Regions from separate parts of the Lentzea sp. HUAS TT2 genome, predicted to be linked through region 1. Evidence: riboswitches for the same ligand, from Rfam matches in the RefSeq annotation. Region 1 holds a riboswitch; each other region holds the start of a gene.

Region 1 (5,330 bases):
CACGCACGTGCTGCCGCAGACGAAGGCGGCGACACCGGAGGAGGCGTTCGACCTCGTCGCGGAGCACGTGTTCGACGACGAGCTGCGGATCGCGCCGGACGTGTGGCACGACTACCACTACAACGCGCTCAAGGCGGAAGCCCCGTGGCCGCAACGGATCGTGGCGTGGCGCGCGGTCGTGGAACGGGTCGGGCCGCACGTGGTGGACGGCCTGCAACGGTTCCCGCGCACGGGCTGGCTCAAGACGGACGCGATCTCCCTGTGAGCCAAGGAGATCGCGTCCGGAGGGAGGTGCTCAGCCCAGTGCCTTGATGACGGCCTCGGCCGACGGCGGCACCGTCGCGCGCGGGCCGATCGTGTCGCCGAGTGCGTCGAGGGTCTTGAGGCCGTCGCCGGTGATCAGCAGCACGGTCTCGGCGTCGGGGTCGAGCTGGCCCGACTCGAACAGCTTCTTCGCCGTCGCGACGGTCACGCCGCCGGCGGTCTCGGCGAAGATGCCCTCGGTGCGGGCGAGCAGCTTGATGCCCTCGACGACCTCTTCGTCGGTGACGTCGTCGATGGCGCCGTTGGTGCGGCGGACCGCGTCGAGCACGTACGGGCCGTCGGCCGGGGCGCCGATCGCCAGCGAGCGGGCGATGGTGTCCGGGCGGACCGGGCGGATGACGTCGTGGCCGGCCTTGAAGGCGGCCGAGATCGGGGAGCAGCCGGTGGCCTGCGCGCCGAACACCTTGTACGGCGTGGCTTCCACGAGGTCCAGCTGGCCGAGCTCGCGGAACGCCTTGTCGACCTTGGTGAGCTGCGAGCCGGAGGCGATCGGCACGACGATCTGGTCGGGCAGGCGCCAGCCGAGCTGTTCGGCGACCTCGTAGCCGAGCGTCTTCGAGCCTTCCGCGTAGTACGGGCGGACGTTGACGTTCACGAACGCCCAGTCCTCGTTCTCCGCGGCGAGTTCCTGGGCGAGGCGGTTCACGTCGTCGTAGTTGCCGTCGACGGCGATCAGGGCACCGTCGTAGACGGCGCTCATGAGGATCTTGGCGCGCTCGAGGTTGGAGGGCACGAGAACGACGGACTTCCAGCCCGCGCGGGCGGCGGCCGCGGCGACGGCGTTCGCCAGGTTGCCGGTGGACGGGCAGGCCAGCACCTTGAAGCCGAGCTCGCGGGCCGCGGCGAGCGCTACGCCGACGACGCGGTCCTTGAACGAGTGGGTGGGGTTGCCGGTGTCGTCCTTCACCCAGATCTTGCGGACGCCGAGGGCCTTGGCGAGGTTGTGCGCCTCGACCAGGCGGGTGCCGCCGGGGTCGGTGTTCGGGTGCTGTTCCACAGTGGACGGAACAGGGAGAAGGCCGCGGTAGCGCCAGATCGACCTGGGGCCGGCCTCGATGTCCTCGCGCCGGATCTTCCCGAAGTCGTAGGCCACTTCCAGCGGCCCGAAACACTCGAGACAGGCGTACTCAGGAGCGAGAGGGGTTTCATTTCCGCACTCACGGCACAGCAGTGCGCGGGCGGGGCCGAGGTCGAAGGTGGTGCTCGTCGGCACAGAGACAGCAGTCATCGCGAGGTATCTCCTCATCTTTCCCGCGAAATCGAACGGGTCGGAATTGGCACCGTGATCGTCGTGTGCGCACAGTTCTGCGCATAGCGGTGACGCCGGTTGCCGGGGCTTCGTCGGGCCGTTCCCTCTGCCCCTCTGGATGAGCGGTGTTCAGTTGTGGCCACCAACCTACGGCACCGGTCCGTTGGTCGGCCACAAACGTCCACGATTCGAGACGTGGGAAGATGCCGGTCGTGAGCGCACCGGAGTCACTGCACCTCGTCGTCGGCGAAGAGGAGTTGCTGGTCGAACGGGCTGTTCGGGCGGCTCTCGAGGCTGCCCGCGAGGTCGACCCGACGGCCGATCTGACCCGCGTCCAGGTGACTGATCTCACGGCTCCGGAGCTGGCCGAACTGGTCAGTCCGTCGCTGTTCGCGGAGGGTCGCGTGATCGTCCTGCAGAACGGGCAGGACATCAGCAAGGAGGTCGCCGACACGGTGCTCTCCTACGTGAAGTCGCCCGCGGACGGGGTCACGCTCGTCGTCCTGCACACGGGCGGTGGCCGCAGCAAGGCGGCCAAGGACCTGCCGGGGCAGCTGAAGAAGGCCGGTGCCGCGGTCACGGAGTGCGCCAAGATCACCAAGTCCGGTGAGCGCGAGGCGTTCGTGCGCAACGAGGTGCGGCAGGCGGGCGGCAAGATCGACTCGGAGGCCGTCGCCACGCTCATCGACGCGGTGGGCACGAACCTGCGTGAGCTCGCCGCGGCCGCGTCGCAGCTCGTCTCCGACACCGACGGCAAGGTGACGGTGGAGGAGATCCGCCGCTACCACCAGGGCAAGGCCGAGGTGACGGGGTTCGCCGTCGCGGAGAAGGCCGTCACGGGTGACCGGGCTGGCGCCATGGAGGCGTTGCGCTGGGCCATGCAGCTCGGTGTGCCGCACGTGCTGGTCGCGGACGCGCTGGCGGACGCGGTGCGCACGGTCGCGCGGGTGTCCGCGGTGGGGCGCGCCGACCCGTTCAGCCTGGCCGGGCCGCTGGGCATGCCGCCGTGGAAGATCAAGAAGGCGCAGGCCCAGGCCCGCGGCTGGGACCAGTCGGGGCTCGCCGACGCGATGCAGGTGGTCGCGGGGCTCAACGCCGACGTGAAGGGCGTGGCGGCCGACGCCGGCTACGCGCTGGAGCGTGCCGTGCTCCGGATCGTGGCCGCGCACAGCCGCCGCTGACCACGGCCGCTGATCACTGCGGGCGAGGGATCCCGATCAGGTACTGGGCTCCCGTGAAGCCGGGTTCGACGCCGATCGTCCACGTGAACGACTCGGTGCCGTTCATGCCGTCGACCATCCTCTGTAGTTCCGCACGTCCGTACATGCGCAGGAACGACACGACGCTGTCCCAGAACATCATGAACGGCAGCACCGGCACGACGTAGGTGAGCGCCAGCCGCAGCAGGTAGCGCGGCAGGGGATTGCGCTGGAACGGCGCCGCCAGCAGCACGGCCAGCGTGAGGAAGAACGGGAACACCAGCACGTAGAGCCACGACCGCTTGGTGTCGACGACGACGATCGGCTGCCGGGTGTCGACGGCGTTCTGCAGCATGCGCGTGGCCAGTTCAGGCGGGAAGTGGTGGAAGGCGCCGTAGATCGTCCGCGTGCCTTCCAGCCGGCAGTCGGTGGCGTCGACGGACGACGGCACGTGGTCCACCGAGCAGCACGGGTCCGGCAGTCGTCGCCGGTTGCCCGCGGCGACACGTTCGAAGGCGGGCACGTTCGGCACCAGGTCCGTCAGCGTGACCTGGGTGTGGACACCCGAGGCGTGCAGCCGCCGCTGGATCAGCGGCACCGGCCCGCCCGACCCCGCGCAGAGGTCGACGATCCGGTGGTCCGCGCCCGACCGCAGCGCCAGCGCCAACGGCCGTGAGTACTCCCGCGCGGCGTCCGTCAGCCGGTAGATGGTCGTGATCGACTCGGTGTGCAGGGTCCGCAGCACGGGCGGGGTGCCGTCGAGGTCGTGCAGCTCGAAGAAGTCGATGCGCGGAAGCGATTCCATGGATCTACGCCTACCGTGCCCGGGACCACATGCGAAAGGGCTCCACTTCCCCGAGAGGAAGTGGAGCCCTTTGCAGAAGTTCGAAGAACTACGAGCGAGATCAGCCCTCGAGGGAGTTCGCGCGCAGCGCCATCGCCGACTTCTTGTTGGCGGCCTGGTTGGCGTGGATGACGCCCTTGCTGGCGGCCTTGTCGAGCTTGCGGGACGCGTCCTGCAGCAGCTCCAGGGCCTGCGCCTTGTCACCGGCCTCGGCAGCCTCGCGGAACTTGCGGATGGCCGTCTTGAGGGACGACTTGACCGACTTGTTGCGAAGGCGAGCCTTCTCGTTGGTCTTGATCCGCTTGAGCTGGGACTTGATGTTCGCCATGCGACATCACCCTTCTTGTCGAAACCGGAGTTCGTGACGCGCTATGTCGGCACCGGCCACAAGGGCCAGGTCTCCTCCACGGCGGAGAGCCGCGCGTTCACGACGACGAAGGATATCAGGCCAGCTCAGCGCACCGTGAAGGTGGCCTTCTCGGCGCCGACCACGGCCTCGTAGCCGCCGCGGGCGACCTCACGCCGTCCGTCACCGTCCACGTCGCCGACGGTCAGGGCCAGCTGCGAGAGCTTGAACGAGACCTCGACCTGCTTCGACTGCCCCGCAGCGAGTTCCACGCGGGTGAAGCCCACCAGCCGGGCGTCCGGGGTCAGGACGGGGGAGGCCGGCTGACGCACGTAGACCGGCACCACCGCGGTGCCCGCACGCGCACCGGTGTTCGCCACCGTGAACTTCACCACGCCGTTCTGACGGTCAACGGACACCGAGGTCCCCGAGGTCGTGAACGACGTGTACGACAGCCCGTGCCCGAACGCGTAGAGCGGGTCGTACTTCGCTCCCGCCGAGGTGTTCGCGCCCGGCAGCTGGTCGTAGGTCAGCGTCGGGTCGCCCAGCGCCTTCGGCCACGAGATCGGCAGCTTGCCGCTCGGGTTCACCGCGCCGAACAGCACGTCGGCGATCGCCCTGCCACCCTCACTGCCCGGCAACCAGCCCGCGACCAGCGCGTTCGCGTCCGCCGCCGCACCGAGCACCTGCGGGCGCGCGGTCAGCAGCACCACGACCACCGGCTTGCCGGTCGCCTGCACCGCGTCCACCCACGCCTGCTGCTCGGGCGTCAGCACCGGGTTCTCCGTGTCGGCAGGACCCTCCGCACCGGGCTTCTCACCCAGGACGACGACAACCGCGTCCGCATCGGCGGCGTCAGCCACCGCGGCCGCAGGGGTCGCGGCGTGCACAACGGACGCACCAGGAACGGCCTCGCGCACACCGGTCAGCACGGTCGCGGTCGGCGGCAACGGCGAGTCGTCCGGCACGCCCTGCCACTCGACGGTCCAGCCACCGAGCTGACGGCGCACGTCGTCCGCGGTCTCCCCGGTCACGACGATCTTCTTGGCGGCGGAGGACAACGGCAGCACGCCGTCGTTCTTCAGCAGCACCGTGCCCTCGGCCGCCGCCTGGCGAGCCAGCGAGCGGTCCACGTTCACCACGTTGCCGTCGGCCTTCGCCGGGTCCACGTACGGCTTCTCGAACAGCCCCAGGTCGAACTTGAGCTTCAGCACCCGCCGCACGGCCTGGTCGATCCGCCCGCGCGACACGGACCCGTCACGCACGTTCGCCAGCAGCAACGACGTGAACTCGGCCGCGTTCGACGGCTCCATCGCCATGTCCACACCGGCGTTGACGCTCATCGCGATCGCCGTCTTGTAGTCGGGC
Region 2 (5,330 bases), 1.0 Mb from region 1:
TACGGGTCAGACTGAGGCGTGCCGGCGCCGGTCGGACGCACGGGCGGCACGGGTGAAACCGAACTGGATCACGGTCGTGAGCACGGCGAGCCACGCCACGGTGCTCCACAGGATCCGGTCGTTGAAGCGCTGGTAACCCTCGCGGATCGCCAGGTCGCCGAGGCCGCCGCCACCGATCACGCCGGCCATCGCCGAGTACCCGATCAGGGCGATCACGGTGACGCCGATGGCGTTGATCAGCGCGGGCAGCGACTCGCGGATCAGCACGCTGCGCACGATCCGCAACGTCGAGGCGCCGGTCGTGATCGCGGCCTCGACCACGGTCACGTGCACCTCGGACAGGATGTTCTGCACGAGCCTGCCGACGAATGGGATCGCTCCCACGGCCAGCGGCACGATGACCGCCGTGCTGCCGATGGAGCCGCCTACGAGGAGGCGGGTGACCGACGTGAGCGCGACGAGCAGCACGATGAACGGCATCGAGCGGCCCAGGTCGGTGACGAAGCTCAGGATCCTGTGCACCGCGGCGTTCGGCCGCAGCCCGCCCTTGGCGGTGAGCTGCAGCCAGACACCTACGGGAACTCCGAGAACAGTGGCGATGACGGTCGAGACGCCGACCATGTACAGCGTCTCGCCGGTGGCTTCGAGCAGGTACGAGAAAACGTCGGACCAGGGTGTTGCAGACCTCACGCAGCTACTCCCTGGGGGCCCTTCAAGGACCTCTGCACAGCGCCGCCGGCCTCGCCGATCCACTCCAGTGCGGAGTCAGAGCGCTCGCCGTTCAAGCCGAGCCGGAAACGTGCGACCGGGGTCTCGCCCAGGCGCGTCAGACCGCCGCCGACGATGTTGAGCTCGACGCCGAACCGGTGCGCGGCCTCGGGCAGCAACGCGCCGACCGCGGCGAACCCGACGAGCACGACGTCCGCGACGCGGTCGTAGCTGCTCTCGTTGATCGGGTTCAGGTCGACGGCGGGCAGCAACGCGCTGCTCGTGCGGCTGGCCGGGTTGTTGACCAGGTCGAGGACCTTGCCGTGCTCGACGACGCGGCCCTGCTCCAGCACTGCGACGTCATCGCAGATCTTGCGGACCACGCCCATGTCGTGTGTGACGACGAGAACGGTCACACCCAGCTCAGCGCGCGCACGGTCGAGCACGGTCAGCACGGAACCGGTGGTCTCCGGGTCCAGCGCGGACGTCGGCTCGTCGGCGAGCAGGACGCTGGGGTTGGCGGCGAGAGCGCGCGCCACGGCGATGCGCTGACGCTGCCCGCCGGACAGCTGGTCGGGGTAGGAGGCGGCCTTGTCGGTCAGCCCGACGAGGTCCAGCAGCTCACCGACACGGGTGCGGCGCTGCGGTCCGGGAATGCCGGCGGACTCCAGCGGCAGCGCGATGTTGCCGGCCGCCGTGCGCTGCCGGAGAAGCGAATCCCCTTGCGGCACAACGCCGATCTGCCGACGAGCAGCCCGCAGGGCCGACCCGTCGAGGCTGGTGATGTCGGTGCCGTCGACGCGGATCGCCCCGGAGTCGGGACGCTCCAGCAGCGCGACGCAACGGGCGAGCGTCGACTTGCCGGCCCCGCTCGGGCCGACGACACCGAGCACGGTGCCGGCCTCGACGTCGAGGGTCACGCCGTTGAGGGCACTGACGCCCTGGAAGGACTTGGTGAGGTTTTCGACAGTGATCACGTCTGCTCCACGGCTGCGCGCGACGGCACACTGTCCGTTTTCGGGCGGACGTGCGCGGTCGGAGTTCTGCTCAGGTGTGTGCGCCACTCGTTGACTGAGTGCGCGTCAAAGGACTCTTGGAAGAAGGCGCCTTAGACGAGGTGGCGACGACATGCAGAAGACGAGCGACGGCACTGGTCGATGACTCGACGGCGCGTCAGCATTCGCACGGTACCCATGGTGCTCCTCCATCGGTCCTGGCGTTAGCACCTGCCCGCATCCAGCGGGTGGTTGCTGCGACGTCGTAGAGCCAGGTCTCTCAGTCGCTCCGGATGGCAAGTAGCAGTCAACCGGACGGACGTTCGGTTGCGCAAGCCAGAATCCGATTCGTTCGACAGATCACACTGTTGGCCGAAGGATCCCCGGCCTAGACCTCGGCGATCCGGATGAAGTCGATCACGCTCAACTGCTCGCCCCTCAGCTGAGGATCGACTTGAGCCTTCGCGAGCAGTTCGTCGATGTTCCCGGGGTTGCCGGCCCAGCCCTTGAGCGCGGCCCTGAGCGTCTTGCGGCGTTGCGCGAACGCGGCGTCCACGATCGCGAAGAGCCTCTTGCGATCCACAGTGGACAGCGGCTTTTCGTGACGCTGGAACCACACCAGACCCGAGTCGACGTTGGGCGCGGGCCAGAAGACGTTCTTGCCGATCGCCCCGGCCTTCTTCGACTCCGCGTACCAGGCGAGCTTCACGCTGGGCACGCCGTAGATCTTGCTGCCGGGCTTCGCCGCCATCCGGTCGGCCACCTCGGCCTGGACCATGACGAGACCCTTCTGGAGGCTCGGCAGTTCGGCCAACAGGTGCAGCACCACCGGGACCGCGACGTTGTACGGCAGGTTCGCGACGATTGCGGTGGGTGGGGCCGGCAGGTCTTCTTGGGTGACTTTCATGGCGTCCTTGAGGACGACTTTGAGCTTGCCCGCGTTCTCCGGATCCATCTCGGTGACGGTCTGCGGTAGGCGGTCGGCCAGAGGCGGGTCGATCTCCACCGCGATCACCTGGCTGGCGTTGGGGAGCAGGGCGAGGGTCAGGGAGCCCAGGCCTGGGCCTACCTCCAGGACCACGTCGTCTGGTGTGAGTCCGGCCGCGGCCACGATCTTGCGGACGGTGTTGGGGTCGTGGACGAAGTTCTGGCCCAGTTTTTTGGTCGGGCGGATGTCCAGCTCGGCGGCTAGACGGCGGACTTCGGCAGGACCCAGCAGGCTCACCGGTGCATTCTCGCAGGCCTGGTGGTGGAGAGGTGGGCTGGGACCGTGCGAATGGGACCGCGAGGTCGGCTTGCGTTGGCTCGTCGCGGTTCCAGCGGGGTGGTCACCGTTCTCTGCCCGCTCCTCCACCCTCGCCCGGAGCGCCCGATCCCACCGCAACGACGAAGGCCGCCCGTGGCGAACCACGGGCGGCCTCAGTCAGGGGACGGAGAGTGTTTACGGCAGGCCGAGCTTCGCGCGGCAGCCCGGCCACGCGCTGTACGTGCCGCCCGCGCGGTCGCGCAGCTTGGTGGCGGTCGCGATCTGCTGTTCGCGGGTCGCCTGGTGCGGCAGCGCCGCGTAGGCGGTGCCGCCGTTCGAGGCCCAGGTGCTGGCCGAGAACTGGAGGCCGCCGTAGTAGCCGTTGCCGGTGTTGATGGCCCAGTTGCCGCCTGCCTCGCACTTGGCGAGACGGTCCCAGACTTCGCCGTCCGGGATGGGCTTGGTGCCCACGGTGATCTTCTTGGGCTTCGGCTCCTTGGTGATCTTGCCGCCGATCTTCTCGCGGCTGATCTCCTTGCCGTTCTTCACCGTGACGCGGTACGTGGAGGTCTGCTCGCCCGGGGTGCCGGGGTCGGTGACGACCTGCTGGCCACCGGTCATGTTCGGGTCGTTGGTCTTCTCGACCGGCGGGGCGACGGGCTCGTTCACGTTGATGACCGTGACGCCGGTGCGCGAGATGTAGACCTCGGCGCCGGTCGCGAGCTTGACGTCCGCGCCGGAGGCGACCGCGTCCTCGGGGCCGAGGGCGAGGTTCTCGCTCTTGAGCAGCTCGTCGACGGTCAGTGCGGTCGTCTGGACCTCGCGGACCGGGTTCGCGCCGTCGAAGAGCTTGATGTTCTTGCGGGTCTTGACCTCGACGCTCATGCCTTCGAGAGGCACGGCGTGCGAGCCGTTGGCGGACATCCACGCGCCTTCGAGCGGCACGCCGAGCTGCTTGGCGGCCTCCTCGACGGTGACGGAGCGGACCCAGTCCTCGCGGGCCTGGCCGTCGACGCTCATCTTGAGCAGGCGGCCGCGGTCGAGGCTGATCTTGCCGCCGTCGGAGATCGGGGCGTTCAGCGACGGGGACAGGGCGTCGTGCTCACCGACGACGATGCCTTCCTCCGCCAGGACGTCGCCGACCGTGCCCTCGTACGAGTGGACGGTCTGCAGCGCGCCGTCGACCTCGACGGTCAGCGACTTGTCCATCGCCATGGCGGTCACGCCGCCACCGGAGATCGACACCAGGACCGCGGCGACGGTGCCCTTGAGGAAACGGCGCTTCCACGTCGAGGCGGCCTTGACGAGGACCTGCGGGTCCCTGAGTTCCTCTTCCTCCGACGGGAGGACGAGGGGCGGCATGATCGTCGTCTCGGCGTTGATGAGACGGATCAGCTCGTCGACGTCCACGTTCGCCGTGGCGAGCAGGTCGTCGGCGTCCGGGCCGAGCACCTCGAGCACGTCCGCGGGCGTGATGGTCAGCGCACCGGCGGGGAAGCTCGGGTGGGGATCAGCGACGTCAACCGCCACGCCGCCGACGGGCGTGAACCAGTCGGTGTCGTCGTTGAAGTCGTACGGAGCAGCAGCTCTGTCGCTACCAGACAAGGGTCGATACCTCCATTGCGGAAGCTGTGAGGCCACCGCACAGTTGGCGTTGACAAGATCATTCGAGTTGGAGCTCGAAGGTTCCCGGCAACTCCTCCTACGTGGTCTCGCTTCTTCGCGCTTCTGGCTTCGGTCCCGCCCCGACTGCGGGCGTGCTCCGAACCGACTGGGTCGGCTCAGGTGGCACGGTCACGGGACAGTAACGGGGTAGCCGACGTTGCGCAAACACCCCCGCCAATGTTGTGACGTCAGTCACCCATCGGGGTAGGAACCTCTTGCTCCGTTCGCTCTACGTCGCACTTCAGTGGTCAAGCCCGAACACTCGTTGAGCAGTACGGGTGACAGCGGCGCAGAGTTCAGAAAGATCTTCACCACGCAGCGTAGCGAGATCCCGAACTGTGTAATTCACACAATAGGGTTCATTTGGACGCCCACGATAAGGATGGGGCGTCAGGAACGGCGCGTCCGTCTCGACCAGCAGCTGGTCCTGGGGCACGAGCGCCGCCGCTTCCCGCAGCGCACGGGCGTTCTTGAACGTCACCGGGCCCGCGAACGACAGCACGTACCCCGCGTCGACGCACCGCCGGGCGAAGTCCGCGTCACCGGAGAAGCAGTGGAACACCACAGTGGACGGTGCACCCTCGCTGTCGAGGATCTTGAGGATGTCCTCGTGCGCGTCCCGGTCGTGGATCATCAACGGCTTCCCGACGCGCTTGGAAAGGTCGATGTGCCAACGGAAGGCCTCGTGCTGGGCGGCCGGCGGCGAGTAGTCCCAG
Region 3 (5,330 bases), 3.6 Mb from region 1:
GGCGACCAAACGGTCCACGTGCTCGGCGGTCGTGCCGAGGCCGATCGACGCGCGCACGGCGCGTTCCTCGTGCGATCCGGCCTGCTTGACGAGGCGGCCCACGATCACGTGGGCGCAGAACGCCCCGTCGCGCACGCCGATGCCGTACTCGGCGGACAGCGCCGCCGCGAGGAAGCCCGCGTCGAAGCCGGAGATCGTGAAGCTCACGACACCGACCTTGTCCGCGTCGGTCAGGATCGAGAGCTCGCGGAAGCCGGGGACGGTGCGCAGCCCGTCCTGCAGGCGCGCCAGCAGCTCCTGCTCGTGCGCGACGGTCTGCTCCCAGTGCCGCGACAGGATCTCGCAGGCCGCGGCCAGCGCGTGCACGCCGACGACGTTCGGGCTGCCGGCCTCGTGCCGCTCGGGCACCGCGGACCAGGCCACACCGAGGCGGTCGCCGTGGTCGGTCACCTTCGACGTGGCACCGCCGCCGACCAGGTACGGCTGGGCCTGCTGCAGCCAGTCCGCGCGGCCGACCAGCACACCGGCGCCGAACGGCGCGTAGATCTTGTGGCCGGAGAACGCGATGTAGTCGACACCCAGCTCACGGGCGTTGATCGGGCGGTGCGGGGCGAGCTGGGCCGCGTCGAGCGCGATCCGCGCGCCGTGGCGGCGGGCGACCTTCGCGAGCTCGGCGACCGGCCACAGCTCCCCCGTGACGTTGGACGCCCCGGTGACGATCACGAGCCGAGGGCCGACCGGGGCGGCGGCGAGGGCCCGGTCCAGTGCGACGAGCGCAGCACCGGACGAAGACGGGGCAGCGATGCGCTGAACGTTCGGCCCGCGCCACGGCAGCAGGGCCGCGTGGTGCTCGCTGTCGAACAGGACGACGGCGGTGTTCTTGGGAACGCTGCGCGCCAACAGGTTCAGCGAATCGGTGGTGTTGCGGGTGAAGACGACGGCGTCGGAGGAGTGCGCCCCGACGAACCGGCGGATGCGGTCGCGGGCCTGCTCGTAGACGCGGGTGGAGACCTGCGAGGCGAACCCGGCGCCGCGGTGCACGCTGGCGTACCAGGGCAGCAGCTCGTCGACGGCGTCGCGCACCTCCTGAAGACAGGGCGCCGATGCCGCGTGGTCGAGGTTGGCGTAGGTGACGCGCTCTCCGGTGACGAGCGGAACCCTCAGGTCAGCGCCGACGACAGCAGGAACAGCGGTAGCGGTGCCGGGGGTGATCGCGAGCGTCATCGAGGTGCCTCCGAGGCCAGGGGCCCCGTCGTGCGAAGGCCCGCGCTTGACCGGCGCCCCACGCGCCGGACCAGGTCCTCACCAAGGGCACCCCACCGCGGTTGGAGGGTTGCCGGCCAGCAAGCTTGGGCTTGACGCTGGCTCTCATGACCTGCCGACGACGTTAGCGGAGGGTGACGCGTCCGTCGACACCCGATTCACATGCTGGGAAGCGTCGGCGACCGACTAATCGCCGGTCTCGCCCTTCCACCGGGCGTAACGACCGGCCCTGTCGACGGCACGAACCCGCCGCTCAGCGGCATCGCGCGCCTCTTCGGTGGTGACGATGAGCAACTGGTCGTCGGTCTGCAGCCGGGTCGTCGGTTGTGGCGTGAAACTCTTTCCCGAGCGCACCACGAGGCTCACTGTGGCGCCGACGGGCAGCCGCAGCTCGGTCATGTAGACGCCGTGCAGCTTCGACCCGCGCTGGATGTGCACCTGCAGCAGTTCGGCACCGAGCTCGTCGAGCGGCGAGGAGTCGACCTGGACCTCCTGCGCCTCCCCCGTCTTCACGAGCCCGAGGCGCCGCGCGAGGAACGGCAGCGTCGTGCCCTGCACCACCGTCAGCACGACGACCAGCACGAACACCACGTCGACCAGTTCGCGGGCGCCCTCGACCCCCTGGATCAACGGGATCAGCGCGAACACGATCGGCACGGCGCCGCGCAGCCCGGACCAGGAGAGGAACGCCTGTTCCCGCCACGGCACCTTGAACGGCAGCGAGGCGAGGACCACCGACAACGGCCGGCCGACGAACGTCAGCACCACACCCGCGACCAGCGCGGGGAACAGCACGTCGAGCAGTCGCGACGGCGAGGCGTAGAGGCCGAGCAGGACGAAGAGCCCGATCTGGGCGAGCCAGCCGAGGCCTTCCGCGAACGAGAGGGTGTCGGCGCGGTGCGGCAGGCGGGCGTTGCCGAGGACCAGCGCGGCGACGTACGTGGCGAGGAATCCGGAGGCGTGCACGAGATCGCCGGCCGTGTAGGCCATCACGCACACCGCCACCGTGGCGAGCGGGTACAGACCGGTGGAGGGCAGCGCCGCGCGTCTCAGTCCGGCTCCACCGAGATAGCCGAGCACGACGCCGACGAGCGCGCCCGCACCCAGTTCGTAGATCACCAGCAGCGGCGCGGTCCAGGAGATCTGGTCCGAGGAGGCCAGCAGCACCACGGCGATGAAGACCGGCGCGTCGTTGAGACCGGACTCCAGTTCGAGCGCACCCGTGAGCCGCGCGCCGACACCTAACGAGCGCAGGACGCTGAAGACGGCGGCCGCGTCGGTGGACGACAGCACCGCTCCCCACAGCAACGCCATCCGCCAGTCGAGGCCCAGCAGGAAGTGCAACGCCGTCCCGGTCACGGCGACGCTCACCGCGACGGCGACCGTGGACAGCGCGACGCCCAGCCACAGCGAGGACTTCACCGCGCTCCACCGGGTCGTGATCCCGCCCTCGGTGAGGATCAGCACGAGCGCCGCGATGCCGAGGGACTGCGTGAGGTCGGCGTCGTCGAAGTTGATGCCGACGACGGACTCGCCGAGGACCACGCCGATGCCGAGGTAGAGCAGAAGTGAGGGCAGGCCGAGGCGGGTCGACACCCGCACCGCGATCACGGAGATCAGCAGTACGGCCGCGCCGATGCCAAGAACGACCGTGACGTCACCCACCTGGACCATTCTGGTTGATCACCACCGATTCCGACGAATCCGACGATCGCCTCTACCGGGCTCATGCGCGGTGGAGCATGTTGATCAGTGGCTCAATCCCTAACCCTGCACGGAGTTGAACCATGAGGATCCTGATCGCGCTGGCGGCCGCCTTGATGGTGACCGGAGCGACCACGGCGCAAGCGGCCGCTCCTGCGGCCTTGGCAGCACCGAACATCAGCGTCGCGAACGTCCAAGCACACCTCAACCAGTTCCAGTCGATCGCGAGTGCCAACGGCGGCAACCGCGCTCACGGACGTCCGGGGTACCTGGCCTCGGTCAACTGGGTGAAGAGCAAGCTCGACGCGGCCGGCTTCACCACCCGCGTGCAGTCGTTCACCTACGGCGGCGCCACCGGCTACAACCTGATCGCCGACTACCCCGGCGGCGACGCGAACAACGTCATCATGCTGGGTGGCCACCTCGACAGCGTCACGGCAGGCCCCGGCATCAACGACAACGGCACGGGCTCCGCGTCGATCCTGGAGGTCGCTCTCCAGATGAAGGCCACGAACTTCCAGCCCACCAAGCACGTGCGGTTCGGCTGGTGGGGCGCCGAGGAACTCGGCCTGCGCGGCTCGTCGGCCTACGTGCGCTCCCTGTCGGCCACCGAGCAGTCGAGGATCAAGGCGTACCTGAACTTCGACATGACCGGCTCGCCGAACCCCGGCTACTTCGTCTACGACGGCAACGACCGCCAGCCCCCCGGCTCGGTGGCGCTGCAGCAGCGGCTGCAGGCCGGCTTCACCTCGATCGGCGTCCAGACCGAACTGACCAAGGTCGGCGGCCGGTCCGACCACGCGGCATTCGCGGATGTCGGCATCGCGACCGGTGGCACCTTCACCGGCGCCGAGCAGACCAAGACCTCGGCGCAGGCGTCGAAGTGGGGCGGTACGGCCGGCCAGGCCTTCGACCGGTGCTACCACCGCTCCTGCGACACCACGTCCAACGTCAACGTCACGGCTCTCGACCGCAACGCGGACGTGATCGCCTACGCGTTGTGGGCGACGGCGGCCTGATCACTTCGCAGTCCTGATCATTTCGCGATGAGCACCTGCACGGCCTCGTCGAGCACGGGTTCGACGAGGCCGGGCAGGCTCACCCACATCTGCGCCTGGCCCAGGTAGACGCTGAACGCGATCAGCGCGCGCTTCTTCGCGTGCTCGAGGTCGAACCCGAGCTGTTCGAACAGCTCGGTCAGGTAGCTCAGCCGCTTCTCCGTGACGCGCCGCAGGACCGGCGCGATCACGTCGTTCTCCGCACCCGCCTGCAACGCCATCTCCACCGAACCCTTGCGGCCGCGGTCGAGCACCGTCGAGAAGAGCACCCTGAGCTTGTCCTGCGGCGTCCGCTCGGACTCGACCAGCTCGATGACCTTCTCGGTGTGCTCCCGCTCCCACCGCTCGACCGTCGCCCTCAGCAACGCCTCGCGGTTCGGGAAGTGGTGGTAGACGCTGCCTTTCGTGGCTCCGGCCTGCGCCGCCAGCGGCTCGATCGCGACCGCCTGCAGCCCGCCTTCCGCCAGCGCTCTCAGCGCTATCTCAGTCCAGTCGTCGCGATTCCTCCGCACCACGGTTCCATACGCTACCGTACGTTTCAGGACATACGGCAGCGTATGGAAGGGGATCTCATGATCAGGAACGTGCACACCCGCGACCTCGGCGTGCCCGCGGGCCCGTTCGTCGAGCGCATCCAGGAACTCTGGCCACCCGCCTGGGGCAAGCAGGAGTTCGACCGCCCGCTGGGTGTCGGCGCCGACGGCGGCCACGGCCCGATCCGCTACCACTGCACGGAGTTCGTGCCCGGCGAGTCGATCACCTTCGAGTTCAGCGGGATGTCCGGCAGCCACACGCTCTCGGCGTCCGGCACGGTGCTGCGGCACGAGCTGATCGGCCGGTTCGGCCTCGTGGACCGGCTGCGCTGGGCGCTGGCGATCAGATGGCTGCACGACGCGTGCCTGGAAGACCTGTTCGACGCCTGCGAACGCGCGGCGGGCCGCGAACCCGCCGCACCGGCCCGGTGGTCGCCCTGGGTCAGGCTGGTGCGGCGGTTGTTCACTCGACGGGCACAGCCCACCCGCTCACAGCACGGTCACTCGCAGCGCGCGTGAAGCGGCGTGGAGGTGCCCTCGCGGTACGACCAGCCGTACAACGACCCGTCGTCCGCGAACTCGTCGTAGTTCGCGGTCACGGGAGGCTGGTCGAACTCGCCGGTCGAGCGCCAGACCGCGTACGGACCGGGTAAGTGCTCGTCTCCCGCCGTGCGACCGAGAACGTCGCCGGACGAGGTGACGCGCGTGGCCTCCGCCGAACCTTCCAGGGCGCGCACGACTCCGCCCTGCAGGTCCCACTCCACGCCGACCG

The links. A riboswitch is a leader RNA that binds a small molecule or an ion and turns the genes downstream of it on or off. The one in region 1 is predicted to bind S-adenosylmethionine.
Region 2: another riboswitch for S-adenosylmethionine. It lies ahead of ACSHWB_RS17900 (methionine ABC transporter ATP-binding protein); the one in region 1 lies ahead of thrC (threonine synthase).
Region 3: another riboswitch for S-adenosylmethionine. It lies ahead of ACSHWB_RS04730 (aminotransferase class V-fold PLP-dependent enzyme); the one in region 1 lies ahead of thrC (threonine synthase).

Annotation. Positions count from the first base shown of each region.
Region 1 is NZ_CP196667.1:4,564,199-4,569,528, forward strand. Features, by position in the region: gene ACSHWB_RS22865 (DNA internalization-related competence protein ComEC/Rec2) at 1-312, shown strand, start outside; gene thrC (threonine synthase) at 296-1,552, opposite strand; SAM riboswitch class I at 1,564-1,698, opposite strand; gene holA (DNA polymerase III subunit delta) at 1,786-2,754, shown strand; gene ACSHWB_RS22880 (hypothetical protein) at 2,768-3,577, opposite strand; gene rpsT (30S ribosomal protein S20) at 3,678-3,944, opposite strand; gene ACSHWB_RS22890 (glycoside hydrolase family 3 N-terminal domain-containing protein) at 4,070-5,330, opposite strand, start outside.
Region 2 is NZ_CP196667.1:3,544,236-3,549,565, reverse strand. Features, by position in the region: gene ACSHWB_RS17905 (methionine ABC transporter permease) at 7-690, opposite strand; gene ACSHWB_RS17900 (methionine ABC transporter ATP-binding protein) at 687-1,685, opposite strand; SAM riboswitch class I at 1,910-2,003, opposite strand; gene rsmA (16S rRNA (adenine(1518)-N(6)/adenine(1519)-N(6))-dimethyltransferase RsmA) at 2,092-2,922, opposite strand; gene ACSHWB_RS17890 (transglycosylase family protein) at 3,145-4,554, opposite strand; gene ACSHWB_RS17885 (TatD family hydrolase) at 4,856-5,330, opposite strand, start outside.
Region 3 is NZ_CP196667.1:936,907-942,236, forward strand. Features, by position in the region: gene ACSHWB_RS04730 (aminotransferase class V-fold PLP-dependent enzyme) at 1-1,224, opposite strand, end outside; SAM riboswitch class IV at 1,262-1,376, opposite strand; gene ACSHWB_RS04735 (potassium/proton antiporter) at 1,450-2,928, opposite strand; gene ACSHWB_RS04740 (M28 family metallopeptidase) at 3,051-3,986, shown strand; gene ACSHWB_RS04745 (TetR/AcrR family transcriptional regulator) at 4,004-4,540, opposite strand; gene ACSHWB_RS04750 (SRPBCC family protein) at 4,598-5,077, shown strand; gene ACSHWB_RS04755 (hypothetical protein) at 5,059-5,330, opposite strand, start outside.